Regions from separate parts of the Streptomyces sp. L500 genome, predicted to be linked through region 3. Evidence: riboswitches for the same ligand, from Rfam matches in the RefSeq annotation. Region 3 holds a riboswitch; each other region holds the start of a gene.
What was found. Region 3 has a riboswitch for cobalamin ahead of nicT (Nickel transporter NicT). Riboswitches for the same ligand answer to the same signal wherever they lie in the genome.

Region 1: another riboswitch for cobalamin. It lies ahead of metE (5-methyltetrahydropteroyltriglutamate--homocysteine S-methyltransferase); the one in region 3 lies ahead of nicT (Nickel transporter NicT).
Region 2: another riboswitch for cobalamin. It lies ahead of ACX9I7_RS16310 (ribonucleoside-diphosphate reductase subunit alpha); the one in region 3 lies ahead of nicT (Nickel transporter NicT).

The regions. Positions count from the first base shown of each region.
Region 1 is NZ_JBTOLC010000033.1:744-7,798, reverse strand. Features, by position in the region: gene ACX9I7_RS24535 (acyl-CoA dehydrogenase family protein) at 1-131, opposite strand, end outside; gene ACX9I7_RS24530 (CoA-acylating methylmalonate-semialdehyde dehydrogenase) at 137-1,636, opposite strand; gene ACX9I7_RS24525 (CbtA family protein) at 1,854-2,612, opposite strand; gene ACX9I7_RS24520 (CbtB domain-containing protein) at 2,632-2,856, opposite strand; cobalamin riboswitch at 3,254-3,398, shown strand; gene metE (5-methyltetrahydropteroyltriglutamate--homocysteine S-methyltransferase) at 3,557-5,893, shown strand; gene ACX9I7_RS24510 (aminotransferase class IV) at 5,967-6,752, shown strand; gene ACX9I7_RS24505 (aminoglycoside phosphotransferase family protein) at 6,821-7,055, shown strand, end outside.
Region 2 is NZ_JBTOLC010000015.1:24,326-31,380, reverse strand. Features, by position in the region: gene ACX9I7_RS16315 (ribonucleotide-diphosphate reductase subunit beta) at 1-148, opposite strand, end outside; gene ACX9I7_RS16310 (ribonucleoside-diphosphate reductase subunit alpha) at 148-2,550, opposite strand; cobalamin riboswitch at 2,709-2,835, opposite strand; gene mctP (monocarboxylate uptake permease MctP) at 3,016-4,647, opposite strand; gene ACX9I7_RS16300 (DUF3311 domain-containing protein) at 4,644-4,901, opposite strand; gene ACX9I7_RS16295 (carbonic anhydrase) at 5,409-6,002, shown strand; gene ACX9I7_RS16290 (SulP family inorganic anion transporter) at 6,072-7,055, shown strand, end outside.
Region 3 is NZ_JBTOLC010000009.1:101,924-108,978, forward strand. Features, by position in the region: gene ACX9I7_RS11955 (hypothetical protein) at 1-188, shown strand, start outside; gene ACX9I7_RS11960 (MAB_1171c family putative transporter) at 181-1,401, shown strand; gene ACX9I7_RS11965 (cytochrome P450 family protein) at 1,616-2,830, shown strand; gene ACX9I7_RS11970 (YIP1 family protein) at 2,943-3,533, opposite strand; gene ACX9I7_RS11975 (APC family permease) at 3,606-5,225, opposite strand; cobalamin riboswitch at 5,374-5,584, shown strand; gene nicT (Nickel transporter NicT) at 5,616-6,782, shown strand; gene ACX9I7_RS11985 (hypothetical protein) at 6,736-6,948, opposite strand.

The DNA of each region.
Region 1 (7,055 bases), on a different contig from region 3:
CGGAGCACGTCGACGGGGAAGTGCTTGTCGCGGTCCCAGTCGACGGCGTTCGGGGCGAGGTGCTCACGGGCGAAGTCGAGGGTGGTCTCGGCTATGGCGCGCTGGTCCTCGGTGAGGAAGGTGGTCGTCATGGCGGTCAGCCCATCGTCGGGATCGTGAAGCTCGCGCCCTCCTTGACCCCGGAGGGCCAGCGCGAGGTGACGGTCTTGGTGCGGGTGTAGAAGCGGATGGCGTCGGGGCCGTGCTGGTTGAGGTCGCCGAAGCCGGACCGCTTCCAGCCGCCGAAGGTGTGGTAGGCGACGGGCACGGGGATCGGGACGTTGACGCCGATCATGCCGGTGTCGACGCGGCGGGTGAAGTCGCGGGCGGTGTCCCCGTCGCGGGTGAAGAGGGCGACGCCGTTGCCGAAGGGGTGCTCGCTGGGCAGCCGCAGCGCCTCCTCGTAGTCGGCGGCGCGGACCACCGACAGCACGGGCCCGAAGATCTCCTCCTGGTAGATCCGCATGTCCGGGGTGACCCGGTCGAAGAGGGTGGCACCGGCGAAGAAGCCGTTCTCGTGGCCCGGCAGGACGAAGTCCCGGCCGTCGACGACCAGTTCCGCGCCCTCCTCGACGCCCAGGTCCACATAGCCGCGCACCCGGTCGAGGGCGTCACGGCCGACGAGCGGGCCGAAGTCCGCCTCGGGGTCGTCCGAGCGGCCGATGCGGAGGGTGCCGATGCGCTCCTTGAGCTTGGCGACGAGCGCGTTGGCCGTCTCCTCGCCGACGGGCACGGCCACCGAGATGGCCATGCAGCGCTCGCCCGCGGAGCCGTAGCCGGCGCCGATGAGGGCGTCGACGGCCTGGTCGAGGTCGGCGTCCGGCATCACGATCATGTGGTTCTTGGCGCCGCCGAAGCACTGGGCGCGCTTGCCGTGGGCGGCGGCGGTGGCGTAGATGTGCGCGGCGATCGGGGTGGAGCCGACGAAGCCGACGGCGCCGACGCGCGGGTCCTCCAGCAGGACGTCCACGCTCTCCTTGTCGCCGTTGACGACGTTGAGGACGCCCGCCGGAAGGCCCGCTTCCAGGAACAGCTCGGCGAGCCGCAGCGGCACGGAGGGGTCGCGCTCGGAGGGCTTGAGGATGAAGGCGTTGCCGCAGGCGATCGCGGGGGCGGCCTTCCACAGCGGGATCATCGCCGGGAAGTTGAACGGGGTGATCCCGGCGGCGACGCCGACCGGGCGGCGCAGGGAGTGGACGTCGATGCCGGTGCCGGCGTTGTCCGTGAACTCGCCCTTGAGGAGATGCGGAATGCCCGCGGCGAACTCCACGACCTCCAGGCCGCGCTGGATGTCGCCGTGGGCGTCGGCGATCGTCTTGCCGTGCTCGGCGGACAGCAGCCGGGCCAGCGCGTCCTTCTCGCCCTCGACCAGCTGGAGGAAGCGCAGCAGGACCCGGGCCCGGCGCTGGGGGTTCCACTCGCCCCACTCGCGCTGGGCGCGGACCGCGTCGGCGATGGCCGCCTCGGTCTCCGCGCGGCTGGCGAGCGGGACCCGGGCCTGGACCTCGCCGGTGTTGGGGTCGTACACATCGGCGAAGGCGCCCGATGTTCCCGGGATGTGCTTGCCGCCGATGAAATGGGTCAGTTCACGGACCATGGAAGCCTGCTCTCATCAGGTGAGATCCGGGGACAGGCACGGCGGGGCCGCGGGCGCGCGCCCTTGTGGGGCGCGGTCCGTCCTGTCCGTCCTCGTGGTTGCCCCCGAACATATAGTTGGACGTCCTACTAAGTCCAGAGTCGAAAAAACGTGCGGGGCGGCCGGGTGGCCGCCCCGCACGCCGGGGACGGGGGAGAGGGACGGAAAGCGGAACGGGTCAGGAGACGGGTTCGGCCGCGCCCCGGGCCGCGCGGTCGTGCCCGGCCCGGGGGACGAGCAGCCGTTCGGCCAGGTGTCCGAAGAGCAGCCCGAAGGCCGCCCACAGGACGCCCTGGACGGCCAGGGCCGCGAGGCGGAACCGCCACAGCACGGTGGCCGGGAAGTCGGCGGGCACCTCGTCGACCACGGGCAGGACGGCGTACGCCGCACCCACCAGCAGCACGAACGCCGCCACCGCGACGACGCCCGCCCACCAGCCGCCCAGCCGGGGGACCAGCCCACGGCCCAGGAAGATCGCGGCCACGCCCAGCAGCACGCTGAGCACGATCATCAGGAAGTACAGCGCGGTGCGCTTGCCGATGGTGTCCGGATCGCCGACGGACGGCGGATTGGCCGGGTACTTGAGGAACGGCACCACGTAGACCACCAGCAGCCCGCCCAGCGAGAGCAGGGCCGCCGTGGCGCGCGGGCCGATCCGGCCGATCCGGCCCAGGGCGACGCAGAAGGCCAGCGCGGCGATGCCGCCGAGCGCCACACCGTAGACCAGGACGCCGGTCGCCAGCCCGGCGGTGGACTGGAGGGTGCGGCTGACCAGCTCCACGTCGTGGTCGCCGTGGCTGTGGGCCTCCTCGTAGCCGATGGCTCTGTCCACGGACGGCTCACCGAGGAGATAGGCGACGAGGAGGGCCAGGCACCCCGCCGCCAGTCCGGCGAGCATGCCGCGCACCAGGAGCGACCGTACGGAGACGGTGTTCACGAGAGCGACTCCCCGGCCGTCAGTGGCACGGGAAGCCGAGCAGGTGACGTCCGTCGTGGAGCCACTCGTGGACGCTCGCGCCGGAGAGCAGCGAGGTGGCGCCCTGCTCGGCGCCGACGAAGTACAGCAGGACGAGCATGAGCACGCCGAAGAACACCGCCCAGGGGGCGATCGCCTTCAGGGATATCGGCGCGACCTCCGGCCGGGCGGAAGAACCGGAGACGGGAGCGGCGGAATAGGCCATGACCAAACCTCCTGGGGAAACACGCGTCCCAGAACTAGGGGTTCCTGGACGGCGGGAGGCGGGTCTGACTCCCCGGGCGTCGCCGCGCTGCCGCGAGCGCCGACCGGATTCACAGTGGCGCGACCGTGCCGGATTCCCACCGGCTTCCGCCACCCCGTCGTCATGTCCACGCGACCGTACCGTTCCGGCCAACATTGCGCCATGGGGCGGGAGGATGCGCACCGGCGTACCACCCGGCGCGCGTGCTCTGGAGCGTGCGCCGGGGCCGCGCCCGTTCCGCTCCTCCGCCGCCCGTGGCTGACCGGTATGTGAACAGCACTGTCCAGCGGGCGGCTTCACCGCCTACGCTGGCCGCCGCAGCCGGTTCGCCCTGCCCGCCAGGCAGACGCGTCGCAAGAGGGAACCCGGTGGGAATCCGGGACTGCCCCGCAGCGGTGAGCGGGAACGACCGCCGTCACACGCACTGGGCCCGACAGGGCCCGGGAAGCGACGGCCACTAGGTGTCCGCCCTCGGGCGGACGTGCCCGCGAGTCCGAAGACCTGCCCGCTGCCCGCGCGCGAACGCGTCGCGCGCGGACATCCCGGTGACCCCGAGGGCGGGTCGGCGCGCACGGACGAGCACGTGACGGCTCGCCCGCACCGACGCGACCCCTCGCGGCCCTCCCGGGATCCAGGAGACGAGCTCGCGAAGGAGAGTTCCGTGACCAGCAAGTCCGCAGCCGCGGCAGCCCGGGCCACCGTGTACGGCTACCCCCGCCAGGGACCCAGCAGGGAACTGAAGAAGGCCGTCGAGGGGTACTGGAAGGGCCGCGTCACCGCCGACGCCCTCCACCGGACCGCCGCCGCCCTCCGCGCCGCCACCTGGCGCGATCTCGCCGCCGCCGGCCTCCACGAGGTCCCCACCGGCGACTTCTCGTACTACGACCACGTCCTCGACACCAGCGTCATGGTCGGCGCGATCCCCGCCCGCCACCGCGCGGCCCTCGCCGCCGACCCCCTCGACGGCTACTTCGCCATGGCACGCGGCACCCAGGACGTCGCGCCCCTGGAGATGACCAAGTGGTTCGACACCAACTACCACTACCTCGTCCCGGAACTCGGCCCCGACACCGTCTTCGCCGCCGACCCCGCCAAACAACTCGGCGAGTTCCGGGAGGCCCTGGCCCTCGGCCTCGCCGCCCGCCCCGTCCTCGTCGGCCCCGTCACCTACCTCCTGCTCGCCAAGCCCGCCCCCGGCGCCCCGCCCGGCTTCGACCCCCTCACCCTCCTGGACCGGATCCTGCCCGTCTACGCCGAGGTGCTCGCCGCACTGCGCGCCGCCGGGGCCGAGTGGGTCCAGCTGGACGAGCCCGCCCTCGTCCAGGACCGCACCCCGGCCGAACTGAACGCGGCCGCCCGCGCCTACCGCGACCTCGGAGCCCTGACGAACCGGCCGAAACTGCTCGTCGCCTCCTACTTCGACCGCCTCGGCGAGGCCCTGCCCGTGCTGGCCAAGGCCCCCGTCGACGGCCTCGCCCTCGACTTCACCGGCCCCGCCGCCGCCAACCTCGACGACCTCGCGGCCGCCGGCGGACTGCCCGGCAAACGGCTCGTCGCGGGCGTCGTCGACGGCCGCAACGTCTGGATCAACGACCTGACGGCGTCCCTGGCCACCCTCGCCACCCTCCTCGGCCTCGCCGACCGAGTGGACGTCGCCGCCTCCAGCTCCCTCCTCCACGTCCCCCTCGACGCCGGCGCCGAACGCGACATCGACCCGCGCATCGCCCGCTGGCTGGCCTTCGCCCGCCAGAAGACCACCGAGATCGTCACCCTCGCCCGCGGCCTCAGCCACGGCACCGCCGCCATCGCCGCCGAACTCGCCGTCAACCGCGCCGACCTGGCCTCCCGCGCAGGCTCCGCCCTCACCCGCGACCCGGCCGTCCGCGCCCGCACCGCCGCCGTCACACCCGCCGACGCCCGCCGATCCCTGCCCTACCCCGAACGGACCGTCGCCCAGCGCGCCCGCCTGGGCCTGCCCCCGCTGCCCACGACCACCATCGGCTCCTTCCCCCAGACCACCGAACTGCGCACCGCCCGCGCCGATCTGCGCGCCGGACGCATCGACGCCGACACCTACGAGCGGCGCGTCGAGACCGAGATCCGCGAGGTCGTCGCCTTCCAGGAGAAGGCCGGCCTGGACGTCCTCGTCCACGGCGAGCCCGAACGCGACGACATGGTCGCCTACTTCGCCGAACGCCTCACCGGCTACCTCGCCACCCGCCACGGCTGGGTCCAGTCCTACGGCACCCGCTACGTCCGCCCGCCGGTCCTCGCCGGCGACGTCTCCCGCCCCGAGCCGATGACCGTGCGCTGGACGACCCACGCCCAGTCCCTCACCGCACGCCCCGTCAAGGGCATGCTCACCGGTCCCGTCACCATGCTCGCCTGGTCCTTCGTCCGCGACGACCAGCCCCGCGCCGAGACCGCCCGCCAGGTCGCGCTCGCCCTGCGCGACGAGGTCGCCGACCTGGAGGCGGCGGGCACCGCCGTCATCCAGGTCGACGAGCCCGCCCTCCGCGAGACCCTCCCGCTGCGCGCCGCCGCCCGCCCCGGCTACCTGGCCTGGGCCACCGAGGTATTCCGCCTGACCACCGGCGGCGTCCGCCCGGACACCCAGATCCACACCCACATGTGCTACGCGGAGTTCGGCGACATCCTCCAGGCCATCGACGACCTCGACGCCGACGTCATCAGCCTGGAAGCGGCCCGCTCCCACATGCGGGTCGCGGACGAACTCGCCGGCGCCGGCTACCCCCGGGAGGTGGGCCCCGGCGTCTACGACATCCACTCGCCCCGCGTCCCCGCCGCCGACGAGGCGGCCGCCCTGCTGCGCCGCGCACTGGCCGCCGTCCCCGCCGAACGGCTGTGGGTCAACCCCGACTGCGGCCTGAAGACCCGCGCCTGGCCCGAGGTCCGCGCCTCGCTGGAACACCTGGTGACGGCGGCGCGCACGATAAGGGAGGAACTCCCGGGCTCGTCCTCGTCCTCTTCCTCGTAAGGCGCGGGAGGGGTGCCCCTGGGTCGTCATTACCGGGGGCACCCGTCTCCTCGATGGCTGAGAGACTGCCCGCATGGCCGAACTCAACGGAAAGCCCGTTACCCTCGACGACCTCCAGAGCCTCGCCCTCACGAACTACGGGCACTTCACGACCATGCGGATGGAGGACGGCACGATCCGGGGCCTGTCGCTCCACCTGGACCGCCTGGTGCGGGACTGCCGCATCGTGTTCGGCGTCGAACTGGACCGCGAGGGGACGCTGAACTACATCCGCAAGGCGGCCGACGGCGTCACCGGAATCGCCGGCATCCGCGTCACCGTCTTCGACCCCGCCCTCGACCTGAGCCGCCCCAGCGCCGCCAAGGACCCCCACATCCTGGTGAACCTGCGCCCCGCCGGCGCCCTGACACCGCCCCCGCTGACAGCGAAGACCTTCACTTTCACCCGCGACAACGCGGAGGTGAAGCATGTCGCACTCCACCCGCAGCTCAAGCTCCGCCGCGACGCCCAGCTCGCCGGCTTCGACGACGCCGTCTTCGCCGAACCGGACGGCCGCGTCTCCGAGGGCGCCACATGGAACCTCGGCTTCGTCGACCGGCAGGGCACGGTCGTCTGGCCGGACGCCCCCGTCCTCCCCGGCACGACGATGCTGCTGCTCCAGAGCCTCGACACCCCGGAACAGATCACCGCCCCGGTACGGCTCGCCGACGTCCCCGCCATGGCCGCCGCGTTCGCCACGAACGCCTCCATCGGCGTCCGCACCGTCAGCGCCCTCGACGACGTGCGGTTCCCCCAGGACCATCCGGTGCTCGCGGCACTGCGCGACGTGTACGCGGCTATTCCGGGGGAGCGGCTTTAGGCGGGATACGTGGCCCTGCCGGAAAAGCGTTTGACGCTCGCCGGTGTCCGGCGGTCGGATCACATGCCATGAACACAGGGCAGATGCATCCCGGCACGCACCCCATTGACGATGACCTTGTACGGCGGCTGGTCGCCGGGCAGTTCCCGCAGTGGGCGGGGCTGGCGGTGGAGCGTTTTCCGTCCGGAGGCACGGTCAACGCCATGTACCGGCTGGGCGATGACATGGTCGTACGGCTGCCACTGGTGCGAGGCGGGGCCGACGACGTGGCGATGGAACGGACGTGGCTGCCCCGGCTCGCGC
Region 2 (7,055 bases), on a different contig from region 3:
CGACGTCCGAGTGGAGGTCGACCTCCTCGACGGTCCAGGTGTTCTTGATCGCGTCGCGGTAGCGGTCGTAGAAGTCCGGGTACCGCATGGGGCGCAGGGTCAGCTCGAAGCCCGGGTCGAGCAGGTTCTTCTGGCGTTCGGTGGACATTACTGGCACGCCTCGCAGGACTCGGGGTTCTCAAGGGAGCAGGCGATGGCGTCCGCGTCGGGCGCGGCCTGCTGCACGGGGATGGTGGTGGCGGCGCCGGTGGAGGCGGAGGCCGCGCGGGCGATCCGGGTGGCCGGGCGGGAGCGCAGGTAGTACGTCGTCTTGATGCCCTGCTTCCAGGCGTACGCGTACATCGAGCTGAGCTTGCCGATGGTCGGCGACGCCATGAACAGGTTCAGCGACTGGCTCTGGTCCAGGTACGGCGTACGGGCCGCGGCCATGTCGATCAGGGCGCGCTGCGGGATCTCCCAGGCCGTGCGGTACAGGTCGCGGACGTCCTGCGGGATCCACTTCATGTCCTGGATCGAGCCGTTGGCCTCGGTCATGGCCTCGCGGGTGGCGCGGTCCCACACGCCGAGCTTCTTGAGGTCCTCGACCAGGTAGGTGTTGACCTGGAGGAACTCACCCGAGAGCGTCTCGCGCTTGAACAGGTTGGAGACCTGCGGCTCGATGCACTCGTAGACGCCGGCGATGGAGGCGATGGTCGCCGTCGGGGCGATGGCGAGCAGCAGCGAGTTGCGCATGCCGACCGCGGCGATGCGGGCGCGCAGCGCCTCCCAGCGGTCCTCCCACGCGGCGACGGCGTTGGGGTAGTGGTCCGGGTGGAGCACGCCGCGGGCGGTGCGGGTGGCCTCCCAGGCCGGGTGCGGGCCGTGGCGCTCGGCGAGGTCGGCGGAGGCCTCGTACGCCGCGAGCATGATCCGCTCGGAGATCTTGGTGGACAGGGCCTTCGCCTCGGCCGAGTCGAAGGCCAGGCGCAGCCGGAAGAAGACGTCCTGGAGACCCATCAGGCCCAGGCCCACCGGGCGCCAGCGGCTGTTGGAGCTGCCGGCCTGCTCGGTCGGGTAGAAGTTGATGTCCACGACGCGGTCGAGGAAGGTGACGGCCGTACGGACCGTACGGTCGAGCTTCTCCCAGTCCATCTCGCCGTCGGCGCCCAGGTGCTGGGCCAGGTTGACCGAGCCCAGGTTGCAGACCGCGGTCTCGCCGTCGTTCGTGACCTCGAGGATCTCGGTGCAGAGGTTCGAGGAGTGGACGACCGCGCCCTTCTCGGCCGTCTGGTTGGCCGTGCGGTTGGCGGCGTCCTTGAACGTCATCCAGCCGTTGCCGGTCTGCGCGAGGGTGCGCATCATCCGGGCGTAGAGCACCCGCGCCGGGATGGTCTTGACGGCCTTGCCGGCGGCCTCGTACGCGCGGTACGCGGCGTCGAACTCGTCGCCGTAGAGGTCGACCAGGTCCGGGGTGTCGGCGGGGGAGAAGAGCGACCAGTCCGCGTCCGTCTCGACGCGGCGCATGAACTCGTCCGGGATCCAGTGCGCGATGTTGAGGTTGTGGGTGCGGCGGGCCTCCTCACCGGTGTTGTCGCGGAGCTCCAGGAACTCCTCGATGTCGGCGTGCCAGGTCTCCAGGTAGACGCAGGCCGCGCCCTTGCGGCGGCCGCCCTGGTTGACGGCGGCGACGGAGGCGTCGAGGGTGCGCAGGAACGGCACGATGCCGTTGGAGTGACCGTTGGTGCCCCGGATCAGCGAGCCGCGCGAGCGGATGCGCGAGTACGACAGGCCGATGCCGCCCGCGTGCTTCGACAGACGCGCCACCTGGTGGTAGCGGTCGTAGATGGAGTCCAGCTCGTCCAGCGGGGAGTCCAGCAGGTAGCAGGACGACATCTGAGGGTGGCGGGTGCCGGAGTTGAACAGCGTCGGGGAGGACGGCAGGTACGAGAGGGTGCTCGTCAGCCGGTACAGCTCCGCCACGTCGTCCAGGGCCCGCTCGGAGTGGTCCTCGGCGAGGCCGCAGGCGACGCGCAGCAGGAAGTGCTGCGGGGTCTCGATCACGTCGCGGTGGATCGGGTGGCGCAGCAGGTAGCGGCTGTGCAGGGTGCGCAGGCCGAAGTAGCCGAAGCGGTCGTCCGCGCCGTCGGCGAGGGCGGCCTCGACGAGGGCGTCCAGGCGCGCGGCGTGGGTGCGCACGAAGGCGGCCGTCTCGTCGGCGATGAGGCCCTCGCGGTGCCCCACCTCGACGGAGGCGGAGAAGGAGGTCGCGCCCTGGCCGGCCGCCTCGTCGGCGATGGCCAGGGTGAGCAGGCGCGCGGCGAGCCTGGAGTACTCGGGCTCCTCGGCGATCAGGCCGGCGGCGGCCTCGGTGGCGAGGGAGCGCAGCTCGGCGTCGTCCGCGGCGGCGCTGCGGCCGCGCAGCGCGGCGGCGGCGACCTTGCCCGGGTCGGTGGCCGGAAGGTCGGCGGTGAGGTCGGTCAGGGTGCGCAGGAGCGCGGTCCCGGGGCCGCCGGTCGCTTCCGCGTTCGCTGAGACCGGTGCTGAAGCCGGATCTGCGGGCGCGATGGTCACTGAGGCTCTCCCTCGCTCGGCTGGGTGGGCCGGGCGGGAGAGCGATGAGCGCGCACGCGCATGCCTCTTGCACCAGGGCATGCCTCGTAGGCGTCCATCGGCCCAACCCGCGAGGCCCGGACGAATTCAACGCCCATGGCCGAGCCGGGGCAGGCTCGGTGGTGGGCGCGCTGTCGGCAGGTCGTCGGACTTCAGGTGCGCTGGGTATATGCGCACACATACACCGTTGCGGGACAGTTCCGGATTTCCACCGGATTCCCCTGCGACGACAGCGGAGACGAGCATACATCTAGTGCCGGGCCTCGCACGCGCCCCCACATGTTGTGTCGTCGCGTCATGAGACGGTCGCGGAATGTGCTAACGGGCGTCCCTGGCAGGGCAGGAGAAGAGGGCCGCCACGCCCCCTGGACGGGGATGTGGCGGCCCTCCGGAGGGGCCCCGGACGGTGGTCCCGGGAGCGGTGGATCAGTGGCCGCCGGGGGCCCCTGCGGTGGCCGGCGGGAGCTCCGCGCGGACGCCCGGGTCGCCGGCGTCGGCCGTGTAGTCCGAGGGCCGGGTCAGGTCCTCGCCGTCGGGCACCTTCAGCGCCTTGAGGACGAAGGTCGCGACGATGACGACGATCACGTTGAGGACAAAGGCGGTAAGCCCGATATAGCCCTTTTCGCCGATGAGAGGGATGAGATTGGTGTTCCCGAAGTGATCCTGGGTGGCACTCGGTGTGGCGTACGCCCGCCACGTCCCGTACGTCATGCCGACCGCCCAGCCCGCGAGCAGCGCCCAGCGGTGGGGCCAGCGGGTGAAGAGCCCGCCGACGAGCGCGGGCACGGTCTGGAGGATCCAGATGCCGCCGAGGAGCTGGAAATTGATGGCGACCGTTTTGTCCAGGGTGAGGACGAAAACGAGCGCGCCGACCTTGACCAGCAGGGACGCGAGCTTGGACACCTTCGCCTCGTGTTCGGGGGAGGCGTCCGGTTTGAGGAAGTCCTTGTAGATGTTGCGGGTGAAGAGATTTGCTGCGGCGATCGACATGATGGCCGCCGGTACGAGCGCGCCGATGCCGATCGCGGCGAAGGCCACGCCCGTGAACCAGTCCGGGAACATGTCCTCGAACAGCTGGGGTATCGCCAGCTGGCCGTTCTTCACCTTCACCCCGGCGGCGATGGCCATGAAGCCGAGCATCGCCAGCAGGCCCAGCATCAGGGAGTAGAGGGGAAGGATGGTGGTGTTCCGGCGGATGACATTGCGGCTCTTGCTGGAGAGGACCGCCGTCACGGAGTGGGGATAGAGGAAGAGCGCCATCGCCGAGCCGAGCGCCAGCGTCGCGTACGACCACTGGGCGTCCGCCCCCGGCACCAGCGAACCACGGGGTTTGCCCGTTGCGGGATTCTCGGCCGCGAACGCCGCACCGGCCTTGCTGAAGATGCTCTCGAAGCCGCCCAGTTTGATCGGTATGTAGATGATCGCCACGATGATCACGATGTAGATCAGCGCGTCCTTGACGAAGGCGATCAGCGCGGGGGCGCGCAGCCCGGAGGAGTAGGTGTAGGCCGCGAGCACGCCGAAGGCGATGAGGAGCGGCAGGTCCTTGACGAACCAGTTGGCGTCCTCGCCGCCGCCCACGCCCATGACGTCGAGCACCGCCTGGATGCCGACCAGTTGCAGCGCGATGTACGGCATCGTGGCCAGGATCCCGGTCACCGCGAGGGCGAGGGAGAGGCCCCGGGAGCCGAACCGGCCCCGGACGAAGTCCGACGACGTCACATAGCCGTGCTTGTGCGCCACCGACCACAGGCGGGGCAGGAACGTGAAGACCAGCGGATAGGTGATGATCGTGTACGGCACGGCGAAGAAGCCGGCCGCGCCCGCCGCGTAGATCGCCGCCGGCACCGCCACGAACGTATAGGCGGTGTAGAGGTCCCCGCCCAGCAGGAACCAGGTGACCCAGGTGCCGAAGGACCGGCCGCCCAGGCCCCATTCGTCGAGGTTGTCGGCGTTCTCCGCCTTTCGCCAGCGGGCGGCGAGAAAGCCCATGGCCGTGACGACGACGAAGAAGAAGAGGAAGACGGCGAGCGCCACGCCGTTCACACCGTCCTTCACCCCTCCTCACCTCCCGCGTGCCGCTCCCGCCGCACCGTCTCCTCGCGTCGTCGCACGATGACGTAGGCGACGACCGTAAGGAGGGTGGACACCAGCACCCAGAGCATCTGGTACCAGTAGAAGAAGGGGATGCCGATGAGGGCCGGGGTGAGCCGGGCGTAGGAGTCCACCCACAGCATCGCCACGAAGGGGATGGCGAGGCACGCTCCCGCGACGATCAGCGGGACGGTCAAGACCGGGTTGCCTACGGTCAAGAGTGGTTTATGGCCGTCCGCGGAGGCTTGTGCGGCCGTGCGGCCGGGTGGATGCTCGGGTGGTTCCGACATGCGGTGACTCCGTCCCCTGTGCGATCACTTGCGGTAATGCGCTGGAAATCTAGGTGAGGGCCCCTCCGGGCGTCACCCCCTTTCCGGATATCGGAATGGCAACACCAGCAGGGGTACGGGCGGAATCCCATCGTCCGGAGGTGGGTTGACGACGGGCCGCTGTTCATATGGCGTCAAGTCGCCTTGCGCCGAACCGGGTTGTCCGGTATTTGACGAAACTTCAAGCTGTCATCGACGGGTAATGCGCAGGTAAAGTGTTCGTCGTGGCGGCCGGGCAGAATCGGGCCCGGCAGCCGGTGTGCCCCGAAGCAGTGGCCCCGGCACGCCGCGTCCGGACACCGGGTCCCCCCGGTGTCCGTCGCTCTTGATCCGACCCGACCACACCGTGCCCGGCGCGTCCCCACACGCGTCACGGGCGCAGGAGGCAGGCCCATCATGAAGTCGCTCATAGCCCACGCCCGTTCCTTCGCGGCCCACGTCGCGGACTCCGAACGCGCCGAGAGCTTCCGTGCCCTCCAAGCCGGCCAGTCGCCGGAGGCGCTGTTCATCACCTGCTCCGACTCACGCGTCGTCCCCTCCCTCATCACCGGCGCCCGGCCCGGGGAGCTCTTCGAACTCCGCACCGCCGGCAACATCGTTCCCGAGTACGGCGGCGGCCGTCCCATGGGCGAGACCGCCACCATCGAGTACGCCGTCCGCGTCCTCGGCGTCCGCGACATCGTCGTCTGCGGCCACTCCCACTGCGGCGCGATCAGCGCCCTCGTCCAGGGCGACGACCTCTCCGCCGCCCCCGCCGTCCGCGACTGGCTCGCGACACAGGCGGCCGGCGCCTCCTTCGGCGCCGACCTCGCCGACGCGGTCCAGCGGCACGCCGTGGCCCAGCTCGACCGGCTGCGCACGTATCCGTGCGTACGCGAACGGATCGAGGAAGGGCTGCTCTCACTCCACGCCTGGTACTACGAGGTGCACACGGGTGCGGTCCGTGCGTACCGGCCCGGCGGTGGCAGCCGTACGTTCGGGCCGCTCTGAGAGCGGCGGGCGCCACGACGGGCGCTGTGACGACGTACGGCACGCGGACTCTTAAGGAATCCCACCTCCATGCTCTCCACCCTCACCCCTTTCTCCCCCTTCACCCCTTTCAGGAACGACCGTGGCGCGCTGCGCCGCGACGCCCTCGCCTCCCTGGTCGTCTTCCTGGTGGCGCTCCCGCTGTGCGTGGGCGTGGCCGTCGCCTCGGGCGTACCGGCTGAACTCGGCCTGATCACCGGCATCGTCGGCGGCCTGGTCGTCGGTGCCCTGCCGGGCAGCACCTTCCAGGTCAGCGGGCCGGCCGCCGGGCTGACCGTCCTGGTCTTCGAGGCCGTCAAGGAGTTCGGCCTGGGCGCGCTGGGCGTCATCGTGCTCGCGACGGGCGTGCTCCAACTCGCCCTGGGCGCGCTGCGTTTCGGCCGCTGGTTCCGCGCGATCTCCGTCGCGGTCGTCCAGGGCATGCTCGCGGGCATCGGTCTGGTGCTCGTCCTCGGCCAGCTCTACACCCTGGCCGGCGCCCGGCAGCCGGGCTCGGGCCTCGCGAAGATCGCCGGCCTGCCGGGCCTGGTGGTGGACGCGGTGACCGACCGCGACTCCGTCGCCGCGTGCGCGGTGGGCGCGGGCACGATCGCCGTCCTCGTCCTGTGGCGGCGACTGCCCGCGAAGGCGCGGCTGGTCCCCGCCCCGCTGGTGGCCGTCGCCGCGGCCACGGCGGTCACCGCGACCGCCGGCCTGGACATCGCCCATGTAGAGGTCAAGGGCCTCACCGACGCCATCCAGCCGCCGGGCCTCAACGACCTCACCTCGCTCGGCAGCGTCGCCGTCCTCGGCACGGTCCTGGCCTTCACCCTCATCGCCTCGGCGGAGTCCCTCTTCAGCGCCGCCGCGGTCGACCGGATGCACCAGGGCCCACGCACCCACTACGACAAGGAGCTCCTGGCCCAGGGCGTGGGCAACACGATCTGCGGCGCCCTGGGCGCCCTCCCCATGACCGCCGTCATCGTCCGCAGCGCGGCCAACGTCCAGGCGGGCGCCAAGACATCGCTTTCCCGA
Region 3 (7,055 bases):
TCACCGAGCGCGAGACGGAGATCCTCGGCACCCTCCTCATGGCCAAGGTGGTGCCTCCGCCGCCGGGCCAGGACGTCCTGCTGGAGGGGCAGGCCGCCGAGCTCGCCGCGTCGCTGGGGCCCGCGCTCCAGCACGTCCGGCAGAAGATCCAGGACGGGTCCGCCGACGGAAGGGGCGCCGGTGTTTGACGCCTTCGACGCCCTCTACCTGAGCTTCAGCGCCGTCACCTGGGCCATCGTCGGCTACAAGGCCCGGGCCTGGTTCCGCGACCGCGGCAACGTCGACCTGGGCCTGACCGCCCTGATGACCTCCGGCGTGCCGATCGTCTTCCTGTTCTCCGCGCCCAGCGTCTACCGCGCCTTCGACCGGCTGACGGGCGTCGCGAACCTGGCGATGGTCTTCCTCTACTCGGCCGTCGTGCTGTTCGCCTCCGGCGCCACCGTGCTGCTGCTGCGCTGGACCAGCCGGGGCGACGAGGGGTCCCACTCCCGCGCCGCCGCGCGCAGCCGCCTCGCGGTGTGGGCGGTGGGGCTGACCTGGGCCGTGGCCATCGGTTGCTTCCTCGTCGGCCGCCCGGACGACGTGGAGCACCCGCGCGACTTCAGCACCGCCTACGCCGACGCCCCGGGCGTCGTCGCGTTCCTGGTGCTCTATCTGCTGATCTTCGGCGTGAGCCTCGCCGGGCTCGGTACGCTCTGCCCCCGCTACGCCGCCCAACTGGGCCGCTCCTGGCTCGCCAAGGGGCTGCGGACCCTGGCGGCGGGCTGCTGGCTGGGCCTGGTGTACTGCGCCTGCAAGCTCGCCGGGTTCGTCCTGAGCTGGGCCGGCCACGAGCAGTACTGGCTGTCCAACGGGGTGGCGCCGATGACGGCCTCGGTGGCCGCGCTCCTGGTGCTGCTCGGCTTCTCGCTGCCGGCCGTCGGCCCCCGGGCCGCCGCCTGGCGCCGGCTGCGCCGGCTGGAGCCGCTGTGGCGGGAGGTCACCGCCCACGCCCCGGAGGTCACCATCCCCGAGTCCCGCTGGACGGCCCGCTGGCCGCTCGCGGACCTGGAGTGGCGGGCCAACCGGCAGATGGCCGAGATCCGTGACATCCAGCGCGGCGTCCGCCGGCACGTCGAGCCCGTCACCCTGGAGATCGCCCGGGAGAAGGCCGGCGCCGCCGCCCTCGACGAGCACCGCACCGCCGCCGTGGTGGAGGCCGCCGCGCTCCGCAGGGGCCTGGGCAACCAGACCGTGGGGCACGTGGCCCGGCCGTCCGCCGACAGCGTGGTGATGACGGTGAGCGCCGACCCGGCGGAGGAGCACGAGCACTTGGCGCGCGTCGCCGACGTCTTCCACGATCCGCTGGTCGACGCGGTGCTCACCGAACTACGGGAGATCAGCGCGGCACGCCGTCCCTGACGGCGCGCGGCCCATGGACGAGGCGGCCCTGGACGGGGGTCAAGGCCGCCTACGACACAGGCCGGCGCCGGATCCCGGTGGATCGAACGATCCGCCGGGATCCGGCGCCGCTTGTGCGATGACCGGCCTGCCTTTCCCCGGTGTCCCGATCGAGATCTCCGGCATTCCGATCCAGGACAAAAGGACCGGACGGTCCGGTCTAGAGTCGGATCCCATGCGACCGACCGACACCCCACCTTCGACGGCCGACCTGATATCCGACCCCTACGGCACCTACGCCCGGCTCCGCGAGAGCGGCCCCGTGCACCGGTTCGAGGGCCCCGACGGCAAGCCCGCCTGGCTGGTCACCCGTTACGACGACGTACGGGCCGCCCTCGCCGACCCCCGGTTCTCCCTCGACCGGAGCAACGCCCTCCCCGGCAACTACAGCGGCTTCTCCCTGCCCCCGGCGCTCGACGCCAACCTGCTGAACATGGACCCGCCCGACCACACCCGGCTGCGCCGGCTGGTGGTGAAGGCGTTCACCCCGGGCCGGGTGGAGAAGCTGCGCGGCCCGGTGCGGGCGTTCGCCGATGAACTGCTGGACGCCGTCGAGCCGGCGGGGCGGGCGGATCTGCTGGCGTCCTTCGCGGGCCCGCTGCCGGTCCACGTGATCTGTCATCTGCTCGGCGTCCCCCAGGCGGACCAGGTGGACTTCCGGGCCTGGACGGACGCGATGATCACCCCCGACCGTTCGCGGCCCCATCTGATGAAGGAGGCGGTCGCCTCCCTGATGGCCTTCTTCACCGCGCTCATCGAGACCAAGCGCGCCGAGCCCGGCGACGACCTGCTCTCGGACCTGATCGCGGTGCAGGAGGCCGGGGACACCCTCTCCCGGGACGAGCTGACGTCCCTGGCGTTCCTCATCGTGTTCGGCGGCTACGAGAACGTCACCCACCTCATCGGCAACACGGTGCTCGCCCTGCTGGACCGTCCGGAACTGCTGCGGGCGGTGCGTAAGGATCCGGACGGTCTCGCGGCGGTCGTGGACGAGGTCAGCCGGTGGGACGGACCCGTTCCGCTGGCGATCCGGCGCTTCCCGGTGGAGGACGTGGAGATCGGCGGAGTGACGGTCCAGGCGGGTGAGACGGTGCTGCTGTCGCTGGCCTCGGCCAATCGCGACCCGGCCCGGTTCCCCGACCCCGACCGCTTCGACCTGGGACGGGACCGCTCGGGGAACCTCGCGCTGGGCCACGGCATCCACTACTGCCTGGGTGCCGCGCTGGGCCGGATGGAGACGGAGACCGCGCTCGCCGCGTTGCTGGAGCGCTTCGAAAATCTGGAACTCGACGTTCCGAGGGACGAGCTGACCTGGCGTCCGGCCATCCGCGCACGTGGCCTGAAATCGCTCCCCGTCCGGTGGTCTTCGGTCGGCCGAACAGGTTTTTGATGCATAACCCATCCTTGATGAGGTAGAACTGTCCTCGAGCCCGCCCGGTGTGCATCCCCCGTCGCACCGGGCGGGCCTTCGTCGTCACGTCACCTCGTCGACGCGGATCCGCTCAGGCGCTGCCGGGCGGGAACTTGAGCAGCGTCACCGCCGCCAGCATCTGGAGGCTCACCGCCGCCACCGCCCTGTGGGTGGGCAGATGGTGCTGACCCCGGATCAGCAGCGTGGCGAGCGCGTAGCCGAAGGCCGCCGTCACCGACGCGGCGGCGCGCACCGGCACCGAACCCGCGGGCAGCCAGGTGTCGAGTATCAGCCGGGGCAGATCGCTCGCCCAGAACAGCACCACGAACAGGCTCGCCGTGGGGGCGAACTTGCCGTTGCCGCCCAGCCGGCGGGCGATGGCGTGGGTGGCGGCGCCCAGCAGCAGGCTGGCGAGCATCATCACCAGCGAGCCGATGGCCATGGCCTCCAGCGCCAGCAGGGGGCTGACCCCCCACTGCACCCAGAAGGAGTCGTTGGCCAGCGTCCCCAGCGCCCCGCACAGCAGGGACAGGAAGGCCGCCGCTCCCCAGACGCTCCGGTCCCGCGCCTCGTCGAGGACTTCGACGGGCCGGTACCAGAGCCCGAATATGAGGCGGTGCCAGAGCAGCTTGCGCTGCCGGGCATCGGGGGCGCGTGGGGGAGGGGCAGTGGTCACAGGCATGGGTGCCGTTTTATCACCGTTCGGCCGGACCGCAGGAGTCCGGGCGGCCCGGCCGGTGGAGCCGACGCCCCGTCAGGCCGGGGTGGGCGCCACACCTCCGGGGCCCGTACCGGGGTCCGTGCCGGGGCCCGTGCCGGGGTCCGGATCGTCGTCCCCCGCGTCGACGACGGGCCTGTCCTCGACGGCGGTCACGGGCGCCGCGAGCCCCCGCGCCGAGGCCCCGCCCGGCAGATAGTCCTCGCTGATCTCCCGTGGCCCGAACGGCCACACCTTCTCCTTCGCCGCCCACAGCGTGAACGCCACGCACCCGGCGCCCACCCAGGCCAGCGACCACTCGATGGGATGGCGGCCGGGGGAGCCGCGGTCCGCGAAGCCGTAGATCACCAGCCAGCCCGCCAGCGCCACCAGGCTCGGCAGCGGATAGAGCCACATCCGGTACGGGCGCGGCAGCGCCGGCTGCCGGCGCCGCAGCACGGTCACGGCCAGCACCTGCGACAGCGCCTGGAGGATCACCATGACCGCCATCAGCAACTGGATGATCGTCGCCAGGTCGGTGTGACGGCCGATCAGGAAGCCCACGGCCGAGACGACGCCCATCGTCGTCAGCGGCAGCACGGGGAAGCGCAGCCGGGGGTGGAGGGCGCCGAAGCGGCGGAAGAAGACGTTCTCCCGCGCGGCGTCCACGGGGATGCGCGAGCCGCCGAGGAGCCCGGTGAAGACGGACGCGAAGGCCGTGATGAGGATCAGCACGGTGACGACGTCCGCCGCGCCCTTGCCCCAGGTCTGCTCCAGCACCGCCGAGGCCACGGAGGACCCGGCCGTGGAGTTCGGGTCCAGCATCTCCCGCCAGTCGACGACGCCCAGGGTGCCGATCTGCAGCAGCAGGTAGATGGCCATGATGCCGAGGATCGAGTAGATGATGGACCGCGGCATGGTCCGTCCGGGGTCCTTGATCTCGGCGCCCATGTAGGCGACGGTGCTGTAGCCCCCGTAGTCGTAGATGCCGATGGTCAGGCCCGCCGCGAAGCCCAGCCAGAACTGACCCGTCGTGAGGTCGAAGGCGCCCGCCGGGTAGGTGAAGGCCCGGTCCGGGCTGAAGTGGGTGAACGCGGCCACGATGACCAGGACGACGGAGACGATCATCACGCCCCACAGCACCGCGGTGATCCGCGCGATGCTCTCCACCCGCCGCCACAGCAGCCCGACGACCACCACGACGAACGCCAGGCCCGTCAGATCGCCCTGGGTCTGTGTCATCCCCGGCCAGAGATAGCCCAGGTACTGGACGAACCCGATCACACCCGTGGCCATGGCCAGCGGGATGAAGAGCATCGCCGTCCACACGAACAGGAACGGCACGAGTCTCCCGGTCCGGTACTGGAACGCCTGCCGCAGATAGACGTAGCTGCCGCCCGCGCCGGGCATCGCCGCGCCCAGTTCGGCCCACACCAGCCCGTCGGCCAGGGCCAGCACCGCCCCCGCGACGAAGCCGATGACCGCGTGCGGCCCGCCGAAGGAGGCCACCATCAAGGGGATGGTGACGAACGGTCCTATGCCGCACATCTGGCTCATGTTGATGGCGGTGGCCTGGAACAGCCCGATGCGGCGGACGAACGCCGCCCGCTCCTCCGGCACCACCGGCTCCCCCGGTTCCCCGGGCCTCCGCTCGACGTCCCCTGCCGTGTCCGCCATTGGCGCTCAGCCCTCTCGCGTCCGTCCCTGGAGTCTTCCTGCACTCGTACACCGGGCCGACCCGCGCGTCCATCACCTGCGAAGTGTCGGTACCTGCTGCGAAGAGATGGCAAGTGCCACATTTTTGCCCCGGGGCTCGGCCGGGACGTTATGGTTGCCCGGCCGTGGTGTTCGGGAAGACCGGTGAGGCCCTCGTGGGCCGATTCCGGAGCGGCCCTCGCCACTGTGATCGGGGAGTGACCGTCCTCTTCCGCGTGCCCCGGCACGCGGAGCCACTGGCAGCGTCCGGCTGCCGGGAAGGCGGGACGGTAACGCCATCACCCGTAAGCCAGGAGACCGGCCACGGCATTCTCGAAATGATCCACGAGGTGCTGGAGCGTTCACCCCAAGATGTCCATATCCACAGAACCGTCCGCGGGTCCGTCCGCGGAACCGTCCGCGCCCGCCTTCCGCTGGCGCCGCGAGGACACCGTGCGGACCGCCGGCCTGCTGGCCGTCGTCGTCGCCCTCCACGTCGTCGCCTTCGGCGTGCTCTTCCTGCTGGTCGTGCCGAACCACTACACCGTCGGCTCCAAGGTCTTCGGCGTCGGCCTCGGCGTCACCGCCTACACCCTCGGCATGCGGCACGCCTTCGACGCCGACCACATCGCCGCCATCGACAACACCACCCGCAAGCTGATGGCGGACGGCAAACGCCCGGTCTCCGTCGGCTTCTGGTTCGCCCTCGGCCACTCCAGCGTCGTCGTCCTGCTGACGCTGCTGGTCTCCGGCGGCACCCGGCTGGCCGGGACGCTGATGAACGAGGAGTCCACCACCCATCAGACCCTCGGTGTCGTCGGCACCACGGTCTCCGGCGGCTTCCTCTACCTCATCGCCGTCCTCAATCTCATCGCCCTCGCCGGCATCATGAGGGTCTTCCGCGCCATGCGCGAGGGCCGTTACGACGAGGCGGAGCTGGAGAAGCAGCTCGACTCGCGCGGCTTCATGAACCGCGTCCTCGGCCGTTTCACCCGTTCCATCAGCCGCCCCGGCCAGATGTTCCCGCTGGGCTTCCTCTTCGGCCTGGGCTTCGACACCGCCACCGAGGTCACGCTGATGGTCATGGCGGGCAGCGGTGCCGCCGCCGGGCTGCCCTGGTACGCGATCATGTGCCTGCCGCTGCTGTTCGCCGCCGGCATGAGCCTGTTCGACACGCTCGACGGCACGTTCATGAACTTCGCCTACCAGTGGGCGTTCTCCAACCCCGTCAGAAAGGTCTACTACAACCTCACCATCACCGGGCTCTCCATCGCCGTCGCCTTCCTCATCGGCACCATCGAGCTGGTGGGCGTGCTCCACGAGAAGCTCGATCTGGACGACGCGGTGACCGGCTGGATCGCCGGGCTGAACCTCGACAACGTCGGTTTCGTCATCGTCGGACTGTTCGTGCTGGTCTGGGCCCTCGCCCTCGGCTACTGGCGCTTCGCCAAGGTCGAGCAGCGCTGGGCCGCGCGGACGGCTGCCGCCGGGGTCACGGGCGCTCACAGCCCTGGTTCGCGCACGCCTTCCGGGCGCTGATCACCGGCGGGCTGTTCCCGGCCGACTCCTCCCGCACCACCACGAGGGCCGGGCCGCCGCAGGTCAGGCACGTCCGGGTCGAGGGATCCCGCTCCCGCTCGATCGCCGCGGCGATCCTGCGCAGGGGGTCGGCGTCGACATCTGACTCGCCTCCGGTGTCGGACATGGGCCATCCCGCTCCACGGTCGTCGCTGCTCGCTCTGCCGGCGGGTGCATCGTGACGCACGACCCCTGATCACGTCAGCGTGTTGGGCCGTGATCACCCTTCACGGG